4 regions of the Siminovitchia sediminis genome follow, and region 4 is predicted to be linked to each of the others. Evidence: riboswitches for the same ligand, from Rfam matches in the RefSeq annotation. Region 4 holds a riboswitch; each other region holds the start of a gene.
What was found. A riboswitch is a leader RNA that binds a small molecule or an ion and turns the genes downstream of it on or off. The one in region 4 is predicted to bind glycine.

Region 1: another riboswitch for glycine. It lies ahead of ACFSCZ_RS08475 (iron-sulfur cluster biosynthesis family protein); the one in region 4 lies ahead of ACFSCZ_RS00205 (ACT domain-containing protein).
Region 2: another riboswitch for glycine. It lies ahead of glyA (serine hydroxymethyltransferase); the one in region 4 lies ahead of ACFSCZ_RS00205 (ACT domain-containing protein).
Region 3: another riboswitch for glycine. It lies ahead of gcvT (glycine cleavage system aminomethyltransferase GcvT); the one in region 4 lies ahead of ACFSCZ_RS00205 (ACT domain-containing protein).

What each region holds. Positions count from the first base shown of each region.
Region 1 is NZ_JBHUEO010000019.1:35,249-37,448, forward strand. Features, by position in the region: gene sdaAA (L-serine ammonia-lyase, iron-sulfur-dependent, subunit alpha) at 1-686, shown strand, start outside; glycine riboswitch at 728-828, shown strand; gene ACFSCZ_RS08475 (iron-sulfur cluster biosynthesis family protein) at 1,128-1,478, shown strand; gene purU (formyltetrahydrofolate deformylase) at 1,687-2,200, shown strand, end outside.
Region 2 is NZ_JBHUEO010000019.1:32,435-34,634, reverse strand. Features, by position in the region: gene ACFSCZ_RS08465 (serine dehydratase beta chain) at 1-106, opposite strand, end outside; gene glyA (serine hydroxymethyltransferase) at 134-1,384, opposite strand; glycine riboswitch at 1,475-1,553, opposite strand; glycine riboswitch at 1,557-1,661, opposite strand; gene ACFSCZ_RS08455 (DMT family transporter) at 1,765-2,200, opposite strand, start outside.
Region 3 is NZ_JBHUEO010000004.1:2,704-4,903, reverse strand. Features, by position in the region: gene ACFSCZ_RS01320 (DEAD/DEAH box helicase) at 1-459, opposite strand, end outside; glycine riboswitch at 590-679, shown strand; glycine riboswitch at 683-764, shown strand; gene gcvT (glycine cleavage system aminomethyltransferase GcvT) at 844-1,950, shown strand; gene gcvPA (aminomethyl-transferring glycine dehydrogenase subunit GcvPA) at 1,970-2,200, shown strand, end outside.
Region 4 is NZ_JBHUEO010000001.1:39,773-41,972, forward strand. Features, by position in the region: gene ACFSCZ_RS00200 (3D domain-containing protein) at 1-261, opposite strand, end outside; glycine riboswitch at 648-725, shown strand; gene ACFSCZ_RS00205 (ACT domain-containing protein) at 813-1,088, shown strand; gene ACFSCZ_RS00210 (PFL family protein) at 1,103-2,200, shown strand, end outside.

The DNA of each region.
Region 1 (2,200 bases), on a different contig from region 4:
ATTTAATGAAAGAATATAAGGATAAAGGAAACTACATGACAGGCGGTTTAGTAACAGATGCCATGAAATATGCTTTTGCCACTTCTGAAACGAATGCCCGGATGGGAGTGATTGTCGCGACACCTACCGCGGGATCAGCAGGCATCCTTCCCGGCTGTATATTTGCTTTGGAAGATAACACTGATATTTCCACTGACGATCTGGTCATGGGGCTTTTTACGGCAAGTGCCATCGGCTATGTTATTGCCAATCGTGCTTTTATATCAGGTGCAGCAGGCGGATGCCAAGCTGAAGTAGGATCCGCCACCGCTATGGCCTCCGCAGCGATTGTTGAAATGAGGGGCGGTACTCCTGAACAGGCTGTCCATGCAGCTGCTATGTCCCTTAAATCTTTGCTTGGCCTTGTATGCGATCCTGTTGCAGGCCTGGTTGAGGTTCCCTGTATCAAGCGGAATGTGATTGGCACGGCTATTGCTTTTGCTTCTGCAGATATGGCGCTCGCCGGAATCAAAAGCAGAATACCCTGTGATGAAGTAATAGGTGCCATGTATGATATCGGCAGCAGCATGCCGCGCACATTGAAAGAAACGTCTCTTGGAGGACTGGCAGCAACGCCCACCGGCGAGGATTTAAAGAGAAAATTAATGGCCAAACCTTGCCGGAACAGCGCTAAAAATACTGGATGATGAACCGTCTATGAGAAAAGATTAACAATCAAAATATGCGGATGAAGATTATGGGAGAGTGCTGTATAAAAGCCGCCGAAGGAGCAAGGTCCAAAAAAACCATTGGAACCAATCTCTCAGGCAAATGAACCACAATCCGACGCATCTCTGGAGAGAGCGCTTTAAAAACGCCACCAAAGGAGCAAGCCCGAAAGTGATCGGAGTTAAACTCTCAGGTACAAGGACAGAGAAGGGATTCAATCCCTTTTTCTGTCTTTTTTTATAAATAAAAAAACCTTTATACTGAGTTTTTCTTTAAAAGGTAGTGTTATCTAGCTCCAGACGCCATCGGTTCGAGGTATACCCCAATTGGCGGCTGAAAAGCCGACTTCTCCCAATTTGTTTTTGCTTGTCGCAGATAGAGGGCGCCTTGCGCTTTCTTATGTGAAGGAGTGAAGAAAAATGGTTATTAGGCTCACGGAAGCAGCTGTAAATAAACTTAGAAACATGAAAATGAAAGATGGCCATATTCCCCGTATGGATGCAAATATTTCCGGCGGGTGCGGCATGGCGGTTTCATTCAAGTTTTTCATCGATGAGAAGCGAAGAAATGACCATGTGTTCCAGTACAATGGTATACAAATTGCGATGGATCGGTTAACATTGCGATATTTGAATAAGGATGCACAGGTGGATTACAATGAAAAAAGCGGTTTTATCGTTGGGGAAGGATTTTCGTCAGGTGCTTGTGCAATTGAATCAAATAATGTCAGTCAAGAAGGTTCCTTAGATGGTGAACATACTATTCATTAAAAATGACAGATCTTCCAAAAACGATTATGATTATGGACGGCGGAGTATTTGGATCAGAACGTTTGAACTGAAGACGGGTGTTACTGTCACCGATTGGGGGCACCAGGATCCAATCATCATAACTGTAAAAGGGAAGATTTCAGGTAAGCACAACCGCTGGAATGGGATTTGTATAAAGCGGAATAATAGAAAAACTGGAGGAGTAACGATGGCTGCAGAATCAAAGAACAACAGAGCGACTTTATTAATTTCGTGCCCGGAAAAGCCGGGGATTATCTCAACAGTATCCAATTTTTTATTGGATCACCAAGCAAACATCGTGCAATTTGACCAGCATACGACTGATCCGAAAGCAGGGATGGTCTTTATGCGAATTGAGTTCGATTTAAGTGATTTTGATGCATCTTATGACAAATTGCATGAAGACATGAGGCTGCTGGCAGAAGACTTCAAGATGAAGTGGCAGCTAAACAGCAAAAGGGAAAGAAAGCGGATGGCCATCTTTGTTACGAAACAGGAATCATGTGTGATGGAATTGATCTGGAGAGTGAAATCGGGTGAAATCGATGCTGATATCCCAATGGTAATCAGCAACCATAACGATCTGAGGGAAGTAGTGGAGAATCAGGGAATCACTTTTTATCATATCCCGGTAACTCCCGAAACAAAAGATGAAGCGGAAAGAAAGGCATTGGCACTTATCGAGGGAAAAGTAGACTTTA
Region 2 (2,200 bases), on a different contig from region 4:
GCAAGTCATGGCCAAACTTTCCAATGGCAACCACTCCGGCTGTATGAGAGCTGGACGGCCCTACCATCACCGGACCGATAATATCAAAGCAACTGTTAAAAACCATGAGAACACCTCCATAACACCTCCATCTCTATCTGACCAACTGTTTTTGATAAAGTGGGTATGTGCGGCATAACCTCTGAATCTCTTTTCTTACTTTTACCTTTTCCTTGGAGTCCCCTTGGCTTTGTAAAATATCTGTCATATAACCGGCAATGGCTTCCATGTCCGTTTCGTTCATCCCGCGGGAAGTCAGGGCAGCCGTGCCAATCCGAATCCCGCTCGTAACGAATGGGCTTTCGGGATCATACGGAATGGTATTTTTATTGACTGTCATTCCGGCTGCCTCCAACAGATGCTCGGCTTCCTTTCCTGTCAGTTCCCACGGCCTGACATCAACTAATATGAGATGATTGTCTGTTCCGCCGGAAACAATGGCTGCTCCCTTGTCTTTCAAAGATGCTGCAAGTCTGGATGCATTACTGATAACCTGCGAGATATATTTTGCAAAACTCGGCTCCATAGCCTCCTTGAATGCTACAGCCTTTGCCGCGATGATATGCATGAGCGGACCGCCTTGTATTCCCGGAAAAATGGCTTTATTGACTCTCTTGGCAATATCCTCATGGTTGGTTAAGATAATCCCTCCCCGCGGACCCCTAAGTGTCTTATGGGTTGTGCTTGTAATGACATCGGCAAATGGAACAGGTGAAGGGTGAAGTCCAGCAGCGACCAGCCCTGCAATATGCGCCATATCTACCAAAAAATAGGCACCCACTTTATCAGCGATCTCCCTGAATCTTGCAAAGTCAATCACCCTCGGATAAGCACTTGCCCCGGCAATGATCAATTTAGGGCGTTTCTCCAAAGCCATTTTCTCTACTTCATCATAGTCAATCAAGTGGGTATCTTCTCTCACACCATAGGAAACAATGTTAAACCATTTCCCTGACATATTGACCGGGCTCCCATGTGTCAGATGGCCGCCATGGGATAAATTCATGCCCATAATCGTATCCCCAGGTTCGAGCAAAGCGAAAAAAACGGCCATATTTGCCTGTGCTCCTGAATGAGGCTGAACATTTGCATATGGAGCTCCAAATAATTCCTTCAAACGCTCAATGGCCAAATTTTCTACGACATCCACGTGCTCGCATCCGCCATAATAACGCTTTCCGGGATACCCTTCCGCATACTTATTAGTTAAGACAGAACCCATGGCCTCCATCACATCTGTACTTACAAAGTTTTCTGAAGCGATAAGTTCCAGCGACTGATCCTGCCTTTTCCGTTCTTCCTTAATCGCCTGAAAGATTTCCGTGTCTGCATGAGCTAAACTCATTGATTCGTCCTCCTTTTTGCCTACCCTTCCCTTGTCATCTCCCTGAAACACAAAAAGGACAGGGGAAAGATAGATCATCATCTACCCTTCCTCTGTCCTTTTACCTGAGAGTTTAACTTCAAGATTGAAGTATTCCCCTTGGGTGGCCTGTAGAAGGCGCTCTCCAGAGACGCGTCCAAACGCGGTGCTTTTACCTGAGAGATTGGATCCCATGGATTTTTTGGGACTTGCTCCTTCGGTGCTAAACAAATTGTTTAGTCTCTCCCGCGATTGTCATTCGCAAGCATTTTGTTTTTTTATAATATACCATTCAAACGTGATTATTGTCAATCATTTACTCGAATTTTTTGATTATTCCACCACACTGCCCGTTACTTCGATTATGTGTGATGATAGTTTGCTTCAAGTCCGGGACGCGTTCCTTTGAATAGCTTGATATTTGCTGTCAGCACCACGCCCAAAATCATTAAAATGCCCCCGATTACCTGGGAAACCAGGAGTTTCTCATGAAGAAACAGGATGCTGAAAATCGTAGCAAATAATAATGTAAAATTCAAAAAGACCGAAGCTTTGGATGGCCCCAGCATAAGAAGCGCCTTGTTCCATAAAACAAAAGAAAGTATAGAGGGAAAAATTCCGAGATACAACAAACTTATCACTTGTGGCATTCCCAGTTGCAGTGGTGCAGGATCTCTATAAAATTCCCAGGCTGCAAACGGTGCCAAAATGATAAGTCCCACAAAGATCGTACTAATAAACAAAGCCATTTTCGGTAAACCGGCAGCCGCAGCCTTCATGTAAATAGAGTATATTACC
Region 3 (2,200 bases), on a different contig from region 4:
ATCAATAGAAGACACAATACAGTCATACCTTTCCCAAACATAACTTTTGGCAGCAGGGACGGCATGTATATGAAACTTGGAGTTCAGTTCAGAGGTCCACTGCGAGACAAGGGATGCAGGTACGAGAATGAGTGCTCTTTTAACTAGGCCTCTAATCATATATTCTTTTAGTATCAATCCTGCTTCGATCGTTTTACCCAACCCGACTTCATCTGCCAAAATGGCTTTTCCATTCATTTCTTCAATAACCCGGGCTGCTGTTTCCAATTGATGCGGCAAAAGAGTCAGTTCAGGCAAATGTTTTGGAGCAACCAGCCCCTCAAAATCTGGGACAAGAAGGTGTTTTTGAGCTGATAGGGATAAATGGAAGAGCTGCTGGTCCGACCACGGCCCATCTTTTTGGTGGCGTTCCAAAAAACCGGGCAGCCAATCCTGATCAAAGTTTATATGTATGGACATGACAGGCCTCCTTATATACTGAAGATCAAAGAAAGTGTTTGAAAAGTATGTAAAAGAATGATACGATACTATTGAAAGAACTCTTCGTACATAAGATTAGTATGTCCAACTTTTAACAGAATATAGGCGAATGAAGACTGGAGGAGAGACTGTTTATACAGCGCCGAAGGAGCAAGCAATTTATTGCGAATCTCTCAGGCAAAAAGACTCTTGTCGGACGCAGCTCTGGAGAGTGTTCCAACATGTGGAGCCACCAACGAGGAAAGCCGGTAATCCGGTCAAACTTTCAGGTGCCAAAGACAGAGAGACCTTGTAAAGGGGCCTTTCTGTCTTTTTTTATTTGCTTTTTGCTGTACCTAAATGATCAGGGAGGATGATAAACCAATGGCCGATTTAAAGAAAACTCCGTTGCATCCATTGTACAAGGAGTCCGGTGCCAAGACGATTGACTTTGGAGGATGGGACATGCCGGTGCAATTTTCCGGCATTAAAGATGAGCATGAAGCAGTAAGAACCAAAGCGGGTATTTTTGATGTTTCCCATATGGGTGAAATGGTCATCAAAGGAAGGGATAGCCTGTCTTTTTTGCAAAAAATGATGACCAACGACTTTTCCAGATTAAAAGACGGCGATGCGATGTATACAGCCATGTGCTATGAGAATGGCGGTACGGTTGATGATCTCCTCGTCTACAGGTTCAGTGAAGAAGAATACTTTCTTGTAGTGAATGCTGCAAACACGGAAAAAGATTATGACTGGCTGCAGGAACATGCATCGGGAGACGTCAACATCGAAAACGTTTCTGATCAGTATGGATTAATTGCCATACAGGGTCCAAAAGCTCAAGACATTCTCCAAAAAGTTACTGAGAATACCGATTTAAGTGAAATAAGGTTCTTTAAATTTAAACGGAATGTTGACCTTGACGGAGCAAAAGCACTTATTTCCCGAACGGGCTACACAGGAGAAGACGGCTTTGAAATATATTGCCAGGCGATTGATTCAGTAAAAATATGGAAAAGACTGCTGGAAGCAGGTAAAGAAGAGGGCATGGTTCCCTGTGGACTTGGGGCAAGGGACACCCTCCGGTTTGAAGCGGGCCTTCCTTTATATGGACAAGAGCTTTCTTCAGAAATTTCACCGCTGGAAGCAGGGTTGGGATTTGCAGTCAAGCTGAACAAAGAAGCAGATTTTATTGGCAAGGAAACGTTGAGGAAACAAAAGGAGCAAGGCGTGGAACGCAAGCTTGCCGGAATTGAGATGATAGACAGGGGTATCCCGAGAACCGGATACCGGGTTTTCTCAGGTAATGAAGAAATTGGCTATATCACTTCAGGAACACAATCCCCGACATTAAAGAAAAATATCGGATGGGCCTTGATCAAATCCGATTACAATCATGAAGGCAGCGAAGTGGAAGTAGAAGTACGCAAAAAGCGCCTGAAAGCGAAAATTATTCAGACACCGTTTTATAAGCGTCCAAAAAAGTAGGATGGAGGAGAAAAACATGATGAAACATCGTTATTTGCCTATGACCGAACAGGATCAGCAAGAAATGCTGAAGACCATCGGAGTAGATTCGATCGATGAACTGTTCTCTGATATTCCAGAAAAAGTCCGATTTAAAGGTGAGTATCAAATTAAACCCGCAAAGACCGAATCAGCATTAATGAAGGAACTTGCTCAAATGGCTGCAAAAAACGCCGATTTGAAACAATATACAAGCTTTCTCGGAGCCGGA
Region 4 (2,200 bases):
CGGTGTTTTTTTCACGGCATTCTTCGTTGCATTCTTCGCTGCAGGCTTTGTTACCTTTAAGACTTGGTTGGGCTTAATCAAATTGCTTTTTAATCCGTTCCAGCTTTTAATTTGATTCACTGTTACTTTATGTTTTGTTGCAATTTTATAGAGTGTATCGCCTTTTTGAACTTTATAAGTCGTACTGGCAGCAGAAGATGCTCCAGCAAATCCAAAGATTAATAGAGTAACGGTAATGGCAGATATGATGAGTTTTTTCAATGTAGAGGCTCCTTTTGTCTATTTAGTTAAGGATAAGTTTACCAATTTAATATGACAGGATTATTTCAGAATGGCTCTATTTTCATTACATAATTCTAACAATCTCTTGTTGCTTAATAGGAAGCCCAATAACGGATTGACAAATAGAAAAGCGGTCGTTGACAGGTACAAATAATATATTGGCTGATACCGGGGAGTTAAAGTTCAAAGATGTGGCAGAAAGCTCCTCATTGACAATCGTGAAAGAAATAGGGGCGTATCCATAGAAAGTTTTGAGAGTGGTAAATAAAGGCTTGTCACATACTATTGACCTCATGCTGTTTGTGTTGGTAAAATAACGTAGCATAAAAAAATAAGCGATGAGGGTTATGGGTCACACTATAACAGGAGCAGCTTCTGGAGAGACTGCATGTATGCGGCGCCGAAGGATTCACAATCTCAGGCAAAAGGACAGAAGAGTAACTGACAACCATTGTTTGTTATTCTACTATTCTTGAGATTGGAGCAGATCCAATCTTTTTTTGTATGTAAATTAGAGAGGTGACAGGTAAATGGAAAAGAGACGGGCGGTAGTTAGCGTAGTGGGAAAAGACCAGGTTGGTATTATAGCAAGTGTCACGCAAGTGCTTGCTGAAAACCAGGTAAATGTGCTGGATATCAGCCAAACAATTTTGCAGGAATTTTTCACCATGATGATGGTGGTCGATATCACTGAAATTGAGAATCTCGATTCACTGCAAAAGCAGTTTGATGAGCTCGGGGAGAAAATAGGCCAGAAAATTAACATTCAGCGGGAAGAAATATTTCAATCCATGCACCGGATATAAAAGGGGATTTGGACATGAATATAGAATTAACTGAAATGATGGAAACAATCAGGATGGTGCAGATGGAAAATTTGGACATCCGTACGGTTACCATGGGGATTAGCCTATCCGACTGTGCCGATTCTGATTTCGAAAAGATGAACAAGCGTGTGTATGAAAAAATTACCTCCTATGCCGGGAATTTAAAAACTGCAGCAGAGGAAGTGGAAAAGGAATACGGCATCCCAATTGTAAACAAGCGGATATCTGTAACGCCGGTTGCAGAAATTTTGGGAAATGCCACAAAAGAGCAGGCGGTTGAACTGGCTAAAACGCTGGATCGGGCCGCAAAAACACTGGGTGTTGACTTTATCGGCGGATATTCCGCCCTGGTTCATAAAGGTATTACAAAAGGCGAACAAACGCTGTTGGATGCTCTTCCTGAGGCGCTGAGCGTGACAGAGCGGGTCTGCTCATCCATTTCTGTGGCTACGACTAGAACAGGGATCAATATGGATGCAGTCCGCCTGATGGGGGAGATTATTAAAGAAACTGCTGAAAGAACGAAGGATCAGGACGGACTGGGTTGCGCGAAGCTTGTCGTATTCAGCAATCCTGTGGAAGACAATCCATTTATGGCAGGTGCTTTTCATGGAACGGGTGAGGGTGAAGCTGTTCTGAACGTGGGTGTCAGCGGGCCTGGCGTCGTTTTGAATGCTTTAAGGCGCCATCCGGATGCTGATCTTGGGCAGGTAGCCGATGTCATTAAGAAGACAGTCTTTAAAATTACACGTGCCGGCGAACTGATCGGACGGGTTGTAGCCGAGCGCTTAGGTGTTCCATTTGGAATCATGGACCTCTCCTTGGCTCCGACAAATGCTACAAACGACAGCGTTGCAGAAATTTTAGAAGAAATCGGCCTGGAGCGCGTTGGAACGCATGGCACGATTGCAGCTCTTGCTTTAATGAATGATGCAGTGAAAAAAGGCGGCGCTATGGCGAGCTCCTATGTAGGCGGCCTGAGCGGAGCATTTATTCCTGTGAGTGAAGATGAGGGCATGATCCGTGGAATTATGGATGGCGCGCTTACCTTCTCAAAACTCGAAGCCATGACCTGCGTCTGCTCGGTAGGT